Regions from separate parts of the Zobellella aerophila genome, predicted to be linked through region 1. Evidence: riboswitches for the same ligand, from Rfam matches in the RefSeq annotation. Region 1 holds a riboswitch; the other holds the start of a gene.
What was found. A riboswitch is a leader RNA that binds a small molecule or an ion and turns the genes downstream of it on or off. The one in region 1 is predicted to bind lysine.
Positions count from the first base shown of each region.

Region 2: it holds a riboswitch for lysine, as region 1 does, so the genes downstream of both, ABD806_RS02000 (Na+/H+ antiporter NhaC family protein) here and lysC (lysine-sensitive aspartokinase 3) in region 1, are expected to answer to the same signal.

Region 1 covers NZ_BAABCX010000001.1:982,149-989,987, reverse strand. The annotation lists gene ABD806_RS04645 (NRDE family protein) at 227-1,048, shown strand; gene ABD806_RS04640 (DUF2784 domain-containing protein) at 1,045-1,422, shown strand; gene ABD806_RS04635 (VOC family protein) at 1,526-1,996, shown strand; gene ABD806_RS04630 (glutathione S-transferase family protein) at 2,068-2,775, shown strand; gene ABD806_RS04625 (MgtC/SapB family protein) at 2,908-4,185, shown strand; gene ABD806_RS04620 (DMT family transporter) at 4,199-5,014, shown strand; gene lysC (lysine-sensitive aspartokinase 3) at 5,079-6,416, opposite strand; lysine riboswitch at 6,487-6,657, opposite strand; gene argA (amino-acid N-acetyltransferase) at 6,726-7,839, opposite strand, start outside.
Region 2 covers NZ_BAABCX010000001.1:415,342-423,180, forward strand. The annotation lists gene ihfB (integration host factor subunit beta) at 1-48, shown strand, start outside; gene ABD806_RS01970 (LapA family protein) at 161-448, shown strand; gene lapB (lipopolysaccharide assembly protein LapB) at 457-1,626, shown strand; gene pyrF (orotidine-5'-phosphate decarboxylase) at 1,659-2,369, shown strand; gene ABD806_RS01985 (PLP-dependent cysteine synthase family protein) at 2,884-3,963, opposite strand; gene ABD806_RS01990 (H-NS family histone-like protein) at 4,669-5,070, opposite strand; gene ABD806_RS01995 (hypothetical protein) at 5,240-5,521, shown strand; lysine riboswitch at 5,530-5,706, shown strand; gene ABD806_RS02000 (Na+/H+ antiporter NhaC family protein) at 5,777-7,354, shown strand; gene ABD806_RS02005 (thymidine kinase) at 7,335-7,839, shown strand, end outside.

The DNA.
Region 1 (7,839 bases):
CCGGCGGCTTGGTCCCGCCCGAGTTGTATCAAACGGCTATAATCTTGAAACGACAACTATTTATCGTCTCGTCACCCTAACTTCAGCCAATGCCCCGAGCCGCTTTTGCAGTAAGCCGGCCGACCCATAGACCCACTATGCGTTGCGTCTGTCGTCTTGAGTGCGGCCAGTTGGGATGGCGATGATAGTATCGGGATACCCCCTAATTGTCACAAGAGGATAGGATATGTGCCTGATCGCCTTTTCCTGGGATCCCGGTGGGAAGATGCCGCTGTTATTGCTGGCCAACCGGGATGAGTTTTATGCCCGTCCCACGGCGGCGGCCGACTGGTGGCCGGGGCCGGCCGGTGTCTGGGCGGGACGGGATCTGCAGGCGGGCGGCACCTGGTTGGGGTTAACGAAAACGGGGCGCTTTGCCGCCCTGACCAACTTTCGCAACGGCGTACCCCAGCATCCCTTGGCGCCTTCCCGGGGTGCGCTGGTGGCGGATTTTCTCGATACTCATATCAGCCCGGAGCACTACAGTCGGCGACTGATGACCCGGGCCAATGAATACAACGGCTTTAACCTGGTGGTGGGCGATATCTACGGCGTAACCGGCCCTGCGTCTGTCTGGTATTGCGGCAACCAGATAGGGGCCGAGGCACGCAGCCTGCCGGCGGGGCTCTATGGTTTGTCCAATGCGGTGCTCGATACCCCCTGGCCCAAGCTGGAGCGGCTGAAGGCCCGCCTGGCCGGACTGGGGGGCGATCACCGGGGGCTGGTCGATGCCTGCATGCGGTTTTTGAGTGATCCCACCCAGGCGGATGAGGGCGAGTTGCCGATGACCGGCGTATCCCGCGAGTGGGAGCTGGACCTGTCTTCCATTTTTATCGTGCGCCCGGACTATGGCACCCGGGCCCAAACCGTGGTGCAGGCCTATGCCAACGGCACGCTGGAAGCGACCGAGCGCAGTTTTGACGACGCGGCCCAGGCCCGGGCCCTGCAGCCGGATGCGGTGCGGCGCATGCGCTGCAGCGTGCCGGCGGGTCCGCTCGCAGCCTCATGATTGCCCGCCTGTTGGCCGAGCTGGTGTTGGTGGTGCACCTGCTGTTTATCCTCTTCGCCCTGCTGGGAGGTTTGTTGCTGCTGTGGCGTAAATGGCTGTTGTTTATCCACCTGCCCTCGGCGGCATGGGCCATGCTGGTCGAGTGTCAGGGCCGTACCTGCCCGCTCACCCCGCTGGAAAACCGCTTGCGGCGGCTGGCCGGGGAAAGCGGCTATGAGGGGGGCTTTATCGACCATTATCTGATGGCCATCATCTATCCGCCCGGGTTGACGCCGGACATGCAACTGCTGCTGGGGCTGCTTGCCCTGGGCGTTAACCTGCTGATCTACGGCGGGGTTGGCTATCGATTGTCTCGGCGCACGAGGGGGGCCTGAGCTTGCCATTCCGGCGAGCGTGGCCACACTTGTGTTGACCGGTCGGCACACCGCCGGCCATGGGATATAACCGTTCGATGAAGCAACCCGCGAGGAGACCAAGATGCCAGTCAAACCCATACCCGAAGGCTATGCCAGTGTAACGCCCTATTTGAGCATTAAGGGCGCGGCCCAGGCCATCGCCTTCTACCAGCAGGCGTTCGATGCGGTGGAATTATTCCGCATGGCCGCTCCGGACGAAAAAATCGGCCATGCGGAACTCCAAATTGGAAATACCAGGATAATGCTGGCCGACAGTTGCGACCAGGAGGCCTTTCGCGATCCGCTGCAGCTGGGCGGCAGCAGCATCGGCCTGTACCTGTACGTGGCAGACGTGGATGCGCAGTTTGCCAAGGCGTTGGCGGCGGGAGCCAGGGAAATCCGTGAGCCGCAGGATCAGTTTTATGGTGATCGCACCGGCACCCTGGCAGATCCTTTCGGTCATATCTGGTTTCTCGCCAGCCATGTGGAAGACCTGTCTGAAGAAGACATCGCCCGGCGGGCCCAGGAGCTGTTCCAGCAAGCGGATATCTGACACTATTTCTGACGGCCGGCGCCAAGAGAGCGGCCGTATTTGGGTAAGGATGCTAACGGAAGGATCGCATAATGAAAGAGCTGTTTATCGCCAATAAAAACTACTCATCCTGGTCGCTGCGGCCCTGGTTACTGATGCGGATGCTGGATATCCCCTTCAACGAGCATCTGGAGCCCTTCGGCTCCGGCTCCAACTGGTCGACATTCCGGCGGTTTTCACCTACCGGCAAGGTGCCCTGCCTGGTGGATAACGGGGTAGTGGTATGGGATTCCATGGGCATTACCGAATATCTGGCCGAGCATGATCCCGGGGTCTGGCCCAGGTCGGCCCAGGCCCGGGCCTGGGCCCGCTGCGCCGCCGCCGAGATGCACTCCGGTTTCTTTGCGCTGCGCAACCAGTGTCCGATGAACTGTGGCCTGCAGGTTGAAATGAACGGGATCGATGCCGAACTGCGGCAAGATATCGAGCGTTTGAACGAGTTGTGGTCGGAGGGGCTGGCCCGTTTCGGCGGCCCCTGGCTGGCGGGTGAAGCATTCAGCGCCGTGGACGCATTTTTTGCGCCCGTGGCCTTCCGGGTGAGCAATTACGGACTCAAACTGGCGCCCGCAGCCGATGGCTATGTGCGGCAGCTGCTGGCACTTAAACCCATGCAGGACTGGTTGGACGCCGCCCTCCGCGAGCCCTGGCGTGAGCCGGGACATGAAGCCGAGGCGCACCAGGCGGGCAAGATACTGGCCGATCGGCGGCTGCCCGTCGGCTCATCAGCGGGCATGGCTTGAGGAGGCTCAATGGCACCGAGCAGGGCGCGGCGACAGCCAGGGCCCGCTTTGTCAAAGGTGCGGGACGGGCCGGCGAGAGGGAGTGGGGGCGGGATGAGCTGAGTCGTTACCTCCGCTGGAAAAACAGCAGCCATGGATGAGATGGCCGGCATGCTGGACGGCCATCAGACCCTGGCACGGCTGGGCATTGCGCTGCTGCTGGGAATGCTGATCGGCATCCAGCGGGGCTGGCAGGCCCGGAACAGCCAGGCCGGGATGCGTATCGCCGGCATTCGCACCCACGCCCTGGTGGGCCTCTTGGGTGGTTTGTCGGCCCTGCTCTCCCAACACTTCGGCGGCTGGATTTTTGCGGTGTCCCTGCTGGGGGTATTCGGTATCTGTCTGGTGGCCTATCGGGTCCGTAGCCAGCAGGTGGCCGATTACAGTGTGACCGGCGCCATCGGGCTTATCCTGACCTTCTGTTTTGGCGCCGTGGCGCTGGTGGATGATCCGGCCATCGCCACCGCCGCCGCGGTGATCACCGCCTTTATCCTGGATAACAAACAGGAGATCCACGGGCTGTTGCACAAGCTGCAGCAACATGAACTGGACGCCGGCCTGAAGCTGTTGCTGATCTCGGTGGTGATGCTGCCGCTGCTGCCGGACCTGAATATGGGGCCGGGGCAGGCCATCAATCCCTACCAGATCTGGTGGATGGTGGTGCTGATCGCCGCCATCTCTTTTGTCGGCTATTTTGCGGTGCGGGTCGGCGGCACCGAGAAGGGCATCCTCTTTACCAGCCTGTTTGCCGGCTTGAGCTCCTCCACCGCCCTGACCCTGCATTATGCCCGCTTGTCGCGGGCGAATCCCCGGCTCAGGCCCTTGCTGGCGGTGGGCATATTGCTGGCCTGCGGCACCATGTTCCCCCGTATCCTGGTCTATTGCGCCCTGATCAACCCGCGGTTGTTGTCATCCCTGTTGCTGCCGGTGCTGGTGATGACGGTGTTGCTCTATGTGCCGGCAGTGTTGATCTGGTTGCGCCACCGCAAGCCGGTGACCGTCGACCAGCCCCGGCTCAGGATGAAGCCGCTGGATCTCAAGCTAGCCATCAGCTTCGGCCTGTTGATCATGGTGATCATGGTACTCGGCGAATGGCTCAAAAACTGGCTGGGCAATGCCGGTATCCTGCTGCTGGCGATGGCCTCGGGCATTGCCGATGTGGATGCCATCACCCTGTCACTGACACGGATGTCGCTGACGGGTATCGACTTTGCCACCGCCGTGCTGGGCGTCGTACTGGCCGCCTCGGTCAATAATATCGTCAAGTCATTGCTGGCGTTTACCCTTGGCGGGCGGGTGCTGGGCATCAGGGTAGGGGCCCCCATGCTGCTTTCGCTGCTTGGTGGTGTGCTGGCCGCCTGGTGGTTTTAAACAGGATGGTCGCATGTCCAATGTTCAGGTGTTCTTATCTACCCTGCTGGCGATGATTGCCTTCGCCGGCAATTCGCTGCTCTGCCGGTTGGCTTTCCAGGGTACCGGGATAGATGCGGCCAGCTTTACCGGCATGCGCCTGCTGTCCGGCGCCCTGGTGCTCTGGCTGCTGGTGGCGCGCGGGGGCAGCTGGTGGCCGGCCTGGGCGCTGTTTCTGTACGCCGCCGCCTTTTCTTTTGCCTATCTGTCGTTGGATACGGGTACCGGGGCCCTGTTGTTGTTCGGTGCCGTGCAGGTGACCATGATAGGTGCGGGTCTGTGGCGGGGGGAACGATTAAACCGCTGGCAGAGCCTGGGGCTGGGGTGTGCCTTTGCCGGACTGGTGGGCTTGTTGCTGCCGGGGGTGTCGGCACCCCCCTTCGCAGGTGCCGTCATTATGTTAACTGGCGGGGTGGCCTGGGGCGTCTATTCATTGCGTGGACGGGGTGTCGCCGATGCGACCCGGACCACGGCCGGCAACTTTTTACGTGCCGTCCCCCTGGGACTTGGGCTGTTCTTCGCCTGCTTACCCTGGGTCAGGCTGGATGCTACGGGGCTCTGGTATGCTGTTTTGTCCGGGACCCTGACCTCTGGCCTGGGCTATGCGGTTTGGTATCGGGCGTTGGGCGGATTGAATGCCACCCAGGCGGCCACGGTGCAGCTGAGCGTGCCTATGCTGGCGGCCCTGGGGGGTATACTGTGGCTGAGCGAACCCCTGACCCTGCGTTTTTTGCTGGCCTCGGTGGCGGTGCTGGGTGGGGTGGCCCTGGTGATCCTCAGGCGTGGTTAATATCACATTTCTGCAATGATTGGGGCAGAAAGGGCAAGGGCGCCCGAAGGGGCGCCCAGGGTATTTAGGCGGGCAACAGGGTCTGGTGCAGATCCTGTACCACGCCGGCGGCGGCGTCATCGTTGACCAGGAAGCAGAGGTTATGGGGGCTGGCGCCGTAGCAGATCATACGGATATTGACGTTTTCCAGCGCCTGGAACACCCGGCTGCCGGTGCCGCTGACTTCGCTCATGCGGTTGCCGATCAAGGCCACCAGGGCCAGGCCATGTTCCACCTTCAGGTGGCAGTGTTTGCCGAGTTCCGCCTGCACTTCGTCGGTCAGCAGCTCGGCCCCCGCATCCAAGGTCAGGGACACGCTGACTTCCGAGGTGGTGATCAGGTCGACGGAAATCTTGTGTTTGGCCAGGATGCCGAACACCTCGGCCAGGAAGCCGTGGGCCTGGAACATATTCAGGCTGGTCAGGGTCAGCAGCACCTGGTTGCGGCGAAGGGCCAGGGCTCGGAACAGCGGGGCCTGGGGGGTGGCGTTGCGGATCCAGGTGCCGCCCGCTTCCGGTGCCTTGCTGGAGCCGACGAATACCGGGATCTGGCGGCGTACCGCCGGCTGCAGGGTGGCCGGATGCAGTACCTTGGCGCCAAAGGTCGCCATTTCCGAGGCTTCGCTGAAGCTGATTTCCGGAATGGCGCGGGCCTCGGTCACCAGCCGGGGATCCGTGGTGTAGATGCCGGGCACATCGGTCCAGATTTCCACGGCGGACGCCTCAAGCGCCTCACCCAGCAGGGCGGCGGAAAAGTCGCTGCCGCCGCGACCCAGGGTGGTGGTCCGGCCATCGCTGGCGGCGCCGATAAAGCCCTGGGTGACCACCAGTTGCTTTTCGCACAGGGGCTGCAATTCGGCGACGGCGGCCCGGGCCAGGGCGCCCAGATCGGGCGCGGCACGGCTGAATCTGTCGTCGGTATGCATGATCCGGCGCACATCGAACCAGACGGCGGGGGTGCCGCGCTGTCGCAGCAGCTCGACGAACAGGCGGGTGGACATCAGCTCGCCCTGGGCGACGATCTCGTCGTTCAGGGCCTTGCTGGGGCTGATCGCGGCGCTATCCGACAGCTCCTTGATATGGTGCAGGATTTCTTCGATATGACGGCTCAGCATTTCGGGGTTGCCGAGGCTGGTCAGAATACCCTGCTGGATGTCGTTCAGCTGTTGCAGCAGCTCGGCCCGGTGCGCCGGCTGATGTTCTCCCGAGGCCAGGGCGACCAGCAGGTTGGTCACCCCGGAACTTGCGCTTAACACCGCCAAACGGGTATGGGGGTTCTGTTCGAGGATGGCGGCGCAGCGGCTCATGGCCTGATGATCGGCGACGCTGGTCCCACCAAATTTGGCGACAATAAGTTGATTCAAGTGCAGCTCCTTGAAGTATGCATGCGAAAAATAAATAACAACGGGGGAACGACTGCAGATACGAGAAAGGTCACGTAGAAGCACTCCACCCATAGGTGACAACCCGAAGGATTCAGCCTCCGTGGCCGACGATAACAAACACCCCTTTGTTATCACCTCGGCGTTGTGTCCCCTGACCGGCGATCCTGGGAGTGGGAGCTCCTCCTGCCGGCTGCCTGAACAACGCGCCTCTTCTTTGCCCGATGACGGGCTCCCTATAACTACTGACTCACGGCTCGAGTGTCAATGGTTAACCGGGAAAAACTAACATTAAACCAGGTTTTTTATCATGATTTTCGAACGGCGCTGGTAGTTATACAGCTGTTGCTTGCCCATCGGCAGGGCCGACACGTCCACCGGCTCGAAGCCGCGTTCCCGGAACCAGTGGATGGAGCGGGTGGTGAGGATAAACAGGGCGTTCATGCCCCGCTTCTTGGCTTGTTCCTCCACCTTGTGCAAGAGCATGTCGCCCCGGCTGGAACGGCGGTAATCCGGGTGGATGGCGACACAGGCCATTTCCGCCATGCTTTCCTCCGGGAAGGGATAGAGGGCGGCGCAGCCGATGATGGCGCCGTCCTTTTCGATAATGGTGAACTGGTCGACTTCCATTTCCAGCTGCTCCCGGGAACGGCGCACCAGTATGCCCTCTTCCTCCAGCGGCCGGATCAGGTCCAGGATGCCGCCGATATCATCGATCCGGGCCTGACGGGCCTGTTCGGCACTCTGGCTGACGATCTGGGTGCCGAGCCCGTCCCGGGTAAACAGTTCCTGGATCAGGGCGCCGTCTTCCCGGTAGCTGACCAGATGGCTGCGGGGCACGCCACCGCGGCAACTGGCAATGGCTGCCCGCAGGTAGCGCGCGGTGCCCGACATCTCATCGCCTTCGTTCAGCAGTCGTTGCAAGGCCGCCTCCGCCTGCTCCGGGAACAGTTCGGGCATGGCCACGCCGGACTCATCCAGCACGCCACGCTGGGAGCAAAAGCCGATCAGCTTGTCGGCCTTGAGCTCGATGGCCAGCCGTTTGGCCAGCTCTTCCGAAGACAAATTAAAACTCTCGCCGGTCACCGAAAAACCGATGGGGGAGATCAGCACGGTGCCGCCATGGGACAGCTGGTGATGGATGGTGTCGGTATGGATACGACGGACCCGGCCGGAATGCAGGTAATCCACACCGTCATCGACACCCAGGGGTTGGGCGATAACGAAGTTGCCGGTGACTACGTTGATGCGGGCATTCTGCATCGGGGTATTGACCAGCCCCATCGACAGGCGGGCCATGATATCCATCTGCAGGCCGCCGCAGACATCCTTGATGATGCGGAAGCTGGTTTCATCTGTTACCCGCGTCTGTTTATGAAACACCCCTTCCAGGCCGGCCTCGGCC
Region 2 (7,839 bases), 570 kb from region 1:
CACTTTAAGCCTGGCAAAGAGTTACGAGAGCGCGTCAACCCCGCCTGACAATCCATGGCATTCTTCGTTTGATCTCATATTTCATGGCATGACGACTGGTAGCTCAGGCTATTTTCCGGGATAATCGGCGTACTCAAAATTAGGATGTTGAGGGGGTAAGGTGAAAATTATTCTGGTCTTGGTTATCCTGGCAATTCTGTTTGGACTTGGGTTAACCTTGGGAACACAAAACGATCAATTGGTGCAGGTGAACTATCTCATCGCCCAAGGTGAATTCCGCCTCTCCAGCTTGCTGGCGGTAGTGTTTGTCGCGGGTTTTGTGTTGGGCTGGCTGATACTGGGTCTGGTGATGTTGCGCCTTAAGATGAATAATTCAGGGCTACGCAAGAAGGTCGATCGCCAACATAAAGAGCTGGAAGAACTCAGGGCCTTGCCTGCTAAGGATTGACGAGCCCCATGCTGGAATTGCTGTTTCTGCTACTTCCGGTAGCCGCGGCTTATGGCTGGTACATGGGACGACGGGGTGTTCGCCAGGATGCCCAGAAACAGTCAAATACCTTCTCCCGGCAGTATGTTGCCGGGCTAAATTTTTTACTTTCCGATGAACCGGATAAAGCGGTCGATCTCTTTATCCAGTTGCTGCAGGTCGACAGCGAGACCATAGATACCCACCTGGCATTGGGCAATTTATTCCGCTCCCGTGGCGAGGTGGATCGTGCCATCCGCATTCATCAAAACCTGATTGCCCGCCCTAATTTGACGCTGGAACAGCGCCACCTGGCTATGCTGGAGCTTGCCCGAGACTTTCTGGCGGCAGGTCTGCTGGACCGGGCCGAGCAAATCCTGGTGGAGTTAAGGGATGATCCCGACTATGAGCAGGAAGCGCTCAGCCAACTGATGATCATCAACCAACAGCTGCAGGAATGGGATAAAGCCATTGAAGTGGCGGCTCGGCTGAAAAAATTGCAAGGACTCAAGGTGTCTGTGCCCATGAGTCATTTCTATTGCGAGCTGGCAGAGCATAAATTGCGCCAGGACCAGCTTAAGCCTGCCATCGCCAGTCTTAAAAAAGCGCTGCAGGCCGATCCGGGTTGTGTGCGGGCCAGTATCAGGCTGGCCAGCCTCTATATGGAGCAGGCGCAATGGTCCCTTGCCATCAACCATTTGAGCAAGGTGAGCGAGCAGGATATGGATTTTGTCAGCGAAGCCCTGCCCAAGCTAAAAGATTGTTATCAGGCACTCGATCAGCCCGCCGAGTGGGCGTCCTTGTTGGAACAGCTGGTAGCCAAGGGGGCGGGCGCCAGCGCTGTGCTGATGCTGGCTGACTGGCTACAGCAAAATCAGGGCCAGCTGAATGCAGAGCAGCTGGTTCTGGGACAATTAAAGCGTCACCCGACCATGAAAGGTTTTTATCGCCTGATGTCTTACCATGCGGCCAATGCGGAAGCAGGACGAGCCCGAGAAAGCCTTGAAATGCTCAAGGATCTGGTAGACACACAAATCCACGCTAAACCGAGCCACCGTTGCGGTCAGTGTGGTTTTTCCAGTAATACCCTATTTTGGCAATGCCCCTCCTGCAAGCAGTGGGGGAGTATTAAACCTGTGCGTGGCCTCGACGGTGAATAATCACGCCAGACAGACAAATAAAAAGGTAGCAGATGCAAGACTCCAAGACTCAAGATCCAAAGATCATCGTCGCCCTCGACTTTGCCGATGAGCAGGATGCCAAGACCCTGGTTGCCAGGCTGACTCCCGAGGCATGCCGGCTGAAGGTGGGGAAGGAAATGTTTACCCTGTTCGGGCCCAGGTTTGTGCGTTATCTGGTGGACGCCGGCTTCGATGTATTCCTGGATCTCAAGTTTCACGATATTCCCAACACGGTGGCCAAGGCCGTAGCTGCGTCTGCCGAACTGGGGGTCTGGATGGTTAACGTACATGCTAGCGGCGGTGTACGAATGATGGAGGCGGCGCGAGCGGCCCTGGTGCCTTATGGTGATAAGGCGCCACTGCTGATCGGGGTGACAGTGCTTACCAGTATGACAGGTGAGGAACTGCATCAGACCGGCGTGTTACGTTCACCGGCGGAGCAAGTGCTGTCGCTGGCCCGTCAGGCTCGGCAGGCGGGACTGGATGGGGTGGTCTGTTCCGCCCAGGAAGCCAGTCTGCTAAAGGCCGAACTAGGGCCGGACTTCAAGCTGGTGACCCCGGGAATTCGCCCGGCCGGCAGCGAGGCCGGCGATCAACGGCGTATTATGACGCCAGAGCAGGCCATTGCCGCCGGCAGCGACTACCTGGTGGTAGGACGCCCCATCACCCAGGCGGATGATCCGGCGGCGGTATTGGATGAAATTAATCGCAGCATGGAATAAACACGGGAAGTTGGCAGAGAAACGGGCCTATTTCTCAATGCTGTTCAGTTAAGGGGGTCGTCACCCACTGGGCCGGCCATTGGCATCATGGCCGAAATATGTTCCTTGAATTTCCGCCATCCATGACGGTCAGATGGCGTCGTCGAGCCCCAGGGACGGGATGCCGGCGGATCTGCGTGGTGGAGGAGGGCTCCCTTTGCTGATTAACTGAGCTGCATTAGACTTACTTCTTACTTCTTACTTCTTACTTCTTACTTCTTACTTCTTACTTCTTACTTCTTACTTCTTACGTCTAAATAGCTGTTCCGAATAGTAGGTGACAGCGACCGGGTATCGCTAAGCAGAGCCTCTGCGCCAGGTATGGCGCAGCGGAGCCCTCAGGGGGGGCAGCTTGCTGCCTGCATCGAGCTTGGTAGCGGACTGAATATCCAGTGAATATTCGCAGCCGTTACCAAGCGAAGATGGCCTTAGCTCATGATGTGTCGGCGTGCGTTACCCGGTCGATGTAGCAGTATTAGGAACAGTTATTTAGCGCCTCAAATTCACCCCGATACCAGAAGGCCCTTAGCCTGTCCAGCCAGGGGGCGACATCCAGCCCCTGGCCCCGGCGCCAGTGGGCATCATAATAGGTATTTAGATAACGATCACCCTGATCACAGATCAGGGTGATCAGGGATCCCGACCGTTCTTGTTCCGCCATGGTCTTTAATTTAAGTAGGATGCCCATAAAGTTGGTACCGGTACTGCCGCCGCACTTACGGCCCAATATCTCTTCTAGCAACAGCATGGCCGCCAGGCTTGCCACATCGGGGATCTGATGCATGTCATCGATGATATCGGGCATGAAACTGGGCTCTACCCGGGGGCGGCCTATGCCTTCTATACGCGAGCCGTTGGCGGAAGTCAGCCCGGGATCCCGTTGCCGGTAATAGTCATAAAACACCGAATGCTCCGGATCCACCACGCACAGCCGGGTACGCATCTTGGAGTAGCGGATATGGCGCCCTATGGTCGCCGAGGTACCGCCGGTGCCCGCGCTCATCACCACCCATTCCGGTTCTGGAAAAGGCTCCTTGGCCATCTGTTCGAACATGCTTTCGGCAATATTGTTATTGCCGCGCCAGTCGGTTGCACGCTCGGCAAAGGTAAATTGGTCGACGAAATGACCGCCGGTTTCTTTTGCCAGGCGATATGATTCGGGATAAATCAGGCTGGCATCATCTACCAGGTGACATCGGCCGCCATAAAAGTTGATCTTGGCAATTTTTTCAGCGGAGGTGTGCCTGGGGATCACGGCGATAAAGGGTAAACCCAGCAACTTGGAAAAGTAGGCTTCGGACACCGCGGTACTGCCGCTGGAGGCCTCTATGATGGTCCTGCCTTCATCGATCCAGCCATTGCAGAGGCCATAAAGGAATAAGGAGCGGGCCAGCCGGTGTTTCAGGCTGCCGGTGGGATGGCTGGATTCGTCTTTCAGGTAAATATGACGATCTGGCCAGGACGGTGGTGTCACCTTGAACAGATGGGTATCGGCGCTGCGCTGGAAGTCGGCTTCTATCTTGTTGATGGCCTCGTTGACCCATAAACGACCCATGTTGGCTCCTGTTGCCGCAAATTTTTATAGTCTATAGGAAAGGAGAAAATATGTAATCGTCGGGTTTGCGCGTTTGATCAGGGTGTCCATACCTTGTGATAAGTATCGGATACGACCTCGCTCCGCCCATGGCATACCTGTACCGGCTTGAGCGCGAGGTTGGCCGGCGGGGAGCTGGTGGACAAGAATAACTCCAGGGTAGTTTGCTATGCTCACTGGATGAGTTGAAGTCCTTTATCTGTTGGTGCCGCGGCTTGTCGGGCCCGGATAAAATGTTGCCTCGAGGCCGGTTGAATAACATACAGAAAGAGTTGTTTGATATTGGGTGTGACTATCCTTTGCCTATAAAAGCCATTTTAGTAGTAAGCCAAATCTGACAGGGTTGACTGTCTGGAAGTCTGTATCGATGAGTTGTCTGCTCGTTTGCTTCTATTACGCCAGTTGATCTTGCCGGATGGAGTCAGCAGGTCACGGCATTTCATATGGCACGCACCATTGCCAGGCGGGCAAAGCGACAGCTGGTGTCATTGGAAATAAGGTTAATCCGGAAAGTACCAGGTACCCCGACAGGCTAAGTGACCTGTTGTTTGTATTGGCCTGGGATACCGCACTTCAGAGGGGGGAGAGGAGACTAACTGGCAGCAGGCTAAACTGAGGCTTAAGACGACTAAATAAATTTCAGGGCCGGAGGGCCCTGAAATTGTGTTATTTGATTAAGAAATCATCCAGGCTGCCGCCGTTGTCCAGTGCTGTTTGGATAACTGAAGGCTTGCGGCCTTGGCCAGTCCAGGTTTTCTGCTCGCCATTTTCGTCGGTATAGGCATATTTAGCAGGACGCTTACTACGACCGACGGATTTTTTGCTCGGTTCGGCCAGTTCAACCAGGTCATTAATATCGATGCCGTCGGCGGCCAGCATATTCATGTATTCTTTCAGTTTACGCTCACGTTCGGCGGCGGTGGCGCGTTCTTCTGCTTCAGCTTCGCGACGCTCTTCAACCACTGATGATAATTTTGCCAAGCCTTCTTCTAATTGCTCCAAGGTGAGTTCACGGCCAGCGGCGCGCAGGCTGCGGATATTCAGCAGGGTCTTTAGAAATTCAGTCATCGCGATTACCTATATAAGTTATTTGCTTCGATATTTAAGCTGGTTTAAGTCAACATAATTATTTTATATCACGCGGTTAACTAATACAAACTCAAATTAAAAATGAAGGAAGTGGTAATTCAAAACAATATTTTGTAATGCATTGCATATTGCAAAAAAGCATATGGTGATGAAAGTGTTAAACGTACTACCAACTGCCTGGGCTAAAATTTTTCCTTATTTAGTCTATGGTAAAGCTAAAGGTAAAGGTATCGGACAGAAACATCAGTTGTTCGGGCTGTTTATTAATCAGTTACTCACAACCTGGTGTGAAAAAAGAGGTACAAGAGATACAAAAGAGACCTTTTTGTTTAAAATCGGACTCATTGGTGACTCTTTTGATATATTGACCTGTAATGATTTATTTATTTGGATTAATATATTGATTTTAATGATTAAGTTAGTACAATGAGTTGTTCTAACTTGCGTAGAGGTGCGCGTCTTATCAGTTCAGTCGATCAGTTCAGGGTGATACTGTTTATGCTGATTAAGAGGAAGCCGCGCCGAAGCCGCCTTTGCCGATCGGGCAAGGTGGTTGGGATCAGGTCGAACAGGCCGGATACTGTCATGCATATGCCATGATGCGCTACTGCTGGGAATGTTAAGGGGCTCTGTCTGACTTGTCTTTTCCTGGTGGGTTTTTTAGCAAGCAAGCATAGGTGCTGTAATGGATTCCCATCTTTTTATTCAAACACATTGGTCTTTACTGCCACCATTATTGGCCATTTTGCTGGCTATAATGACCCGTCGGGTGCTGTTGTCGCTAGGAATGGGCATTGTGCTGGGGGGGCTGCTGGTTAACGAGTTTCAGCCTGTTGATTCCATTAGCCATTTGTTTAATAAGGTTTTATCCCTGTTTTGGCAGCAGGGAGGCCTGAATGAATGGAATATGAACATACTGTTATTCCTGTTATTGCTGGGTTGTATCATCAGTATCCTCAGCCGGGTAGGCGCTACTCAGGCATTTGCCGAATGGGCGCAAGAGCGTATTAAAAGTCGCCGGCAGGCTAAGATCATGACCGGTTTACTGGTGTTTGTCTTTTTTATCGACGATTACTTTCACAGTCTATCGGTGGGAGCCATATGTCGCCCTGTGACCGATAGATTCAACATATCCAGGACTAAGCTTGCTTACCTGCTTGATTCCACGGCGGCTCCGGTATGTGTGTTAATGCCGGTATCTTCTTGGGGAGCTTATATTATTGCCTTGGTAGGCGGCATCCTGACCAGCTACAGTATGACCGGGCACAGCGCTTTCGGTGCTTTTTTGTTGATGGGGAGCATGAACTTTTATGCCATCTTTACCCTGCTGATGGTCGTGCTGGTCATTAAGGGAGACTGGGATCTAGGGGCCATGGGGCGTCATGAATCCCTGGCCCTGGAAGGAGAATTGTTTGACGGTAACAAAGGTGCGCCACCAGGCGTAGCCGATATAGCCGGACCCGATGGACGGGTCAGTGATCTGGCATTAGCCATCGGTGTGCTGACATTGGTGACGGTATTCGGCCTGTTATTTAGCGGCGCACAGAGTCTGGCGGCAAATGATTTGCCTTTTAGCTTGCTGTCGGCCCTGGAAAATACCAATGTAGGGCGAGCCCTGGTATTAGGGGGTGTGGCCGGGTTAGTCGTTTGTGGCTGGGCGATGTTGCGCCAAAAAGCCGATGTCGGACAATGGGGGCAGGCGTTGTGGACGGGTATCAGGGGGATGCTACCGGCCATCTATATTTTGCTGTTTGCCTGGACCATAGCCGGTATGATTTCCGAGCTGGAAACCGGGAAGTATCTTGCATCCCTCATTCGGCAGAACCTGCCGGTCTATCTGCTGCCGGCCCTGTTGTTCTTGTTGGCGGGGATAATGGCATTTGCTACCGGCACCAGCTGGGGTACCTTCGGCGTTATGCTGCCTATTGCCGCGGATATGGTGATGGCGATCGATGCTCAGCTATTGCTACCGGGTTTATCTGCCGTCATGGCGGGAGCGGTATTCGGGGACCATTGCTCGCCCATATCAGATACCACCATATTGTCTTCTACCGGGGCTTCTTGCCATCATATCGACCATGTGATTACTCAGCTGCCTTATGCGCTGTCTATCGCTTTGGTGAGTGTGGCTGGATATTTGGTATTGGGGTATAGCGGCTCCCTGGCCACGGGCTTTATTGCTGCCCTGTCGTGTTTTGCATTGATACTCCTCGGCTGGCGTCGATGGCAAGGGAGGAGGGCCCATGGCGTCGCTGCACTATAAATATGCCGCCATGAATTCGGGCAAGTCGACCCAGCTTATTCAGGCGCACTTTAATTACCAGGAGAGGGGCCTGACACCCTATGCCATGACACCTCGCATGGATACCAGGGCGGGGATGGGTATTATCCGGGCCCGGGTTGGGTTGCAGCTTGAGGTGGATACCTTCGGCACAGGCTGTAACTTGTTCAGGTTGATCAAGGTGAAGGCAGAGCTGGCATCGCTGGATGTATTTATTTTGGATGAGGCGCAGTTTCTGACCCGGGCACAGGTGTACCAGTTGGCGCAAATCGTGGATGAGCTCAATGTTCCGGTGATGGCTTACGGTTTGAAAAGCGATTTTCGTGGTGAGCTGTTCGAAGGCGCTTACTATTTGTTGTGCTTGGCCGACAAGCTGGAAGAGCTGAAAACCATTTGCTGGTGTGGAAACAAGGCCCATATGAATGCCAGACTGGATGCCGAGGGGAGCCTGGTCAGGGAAGGAGAGC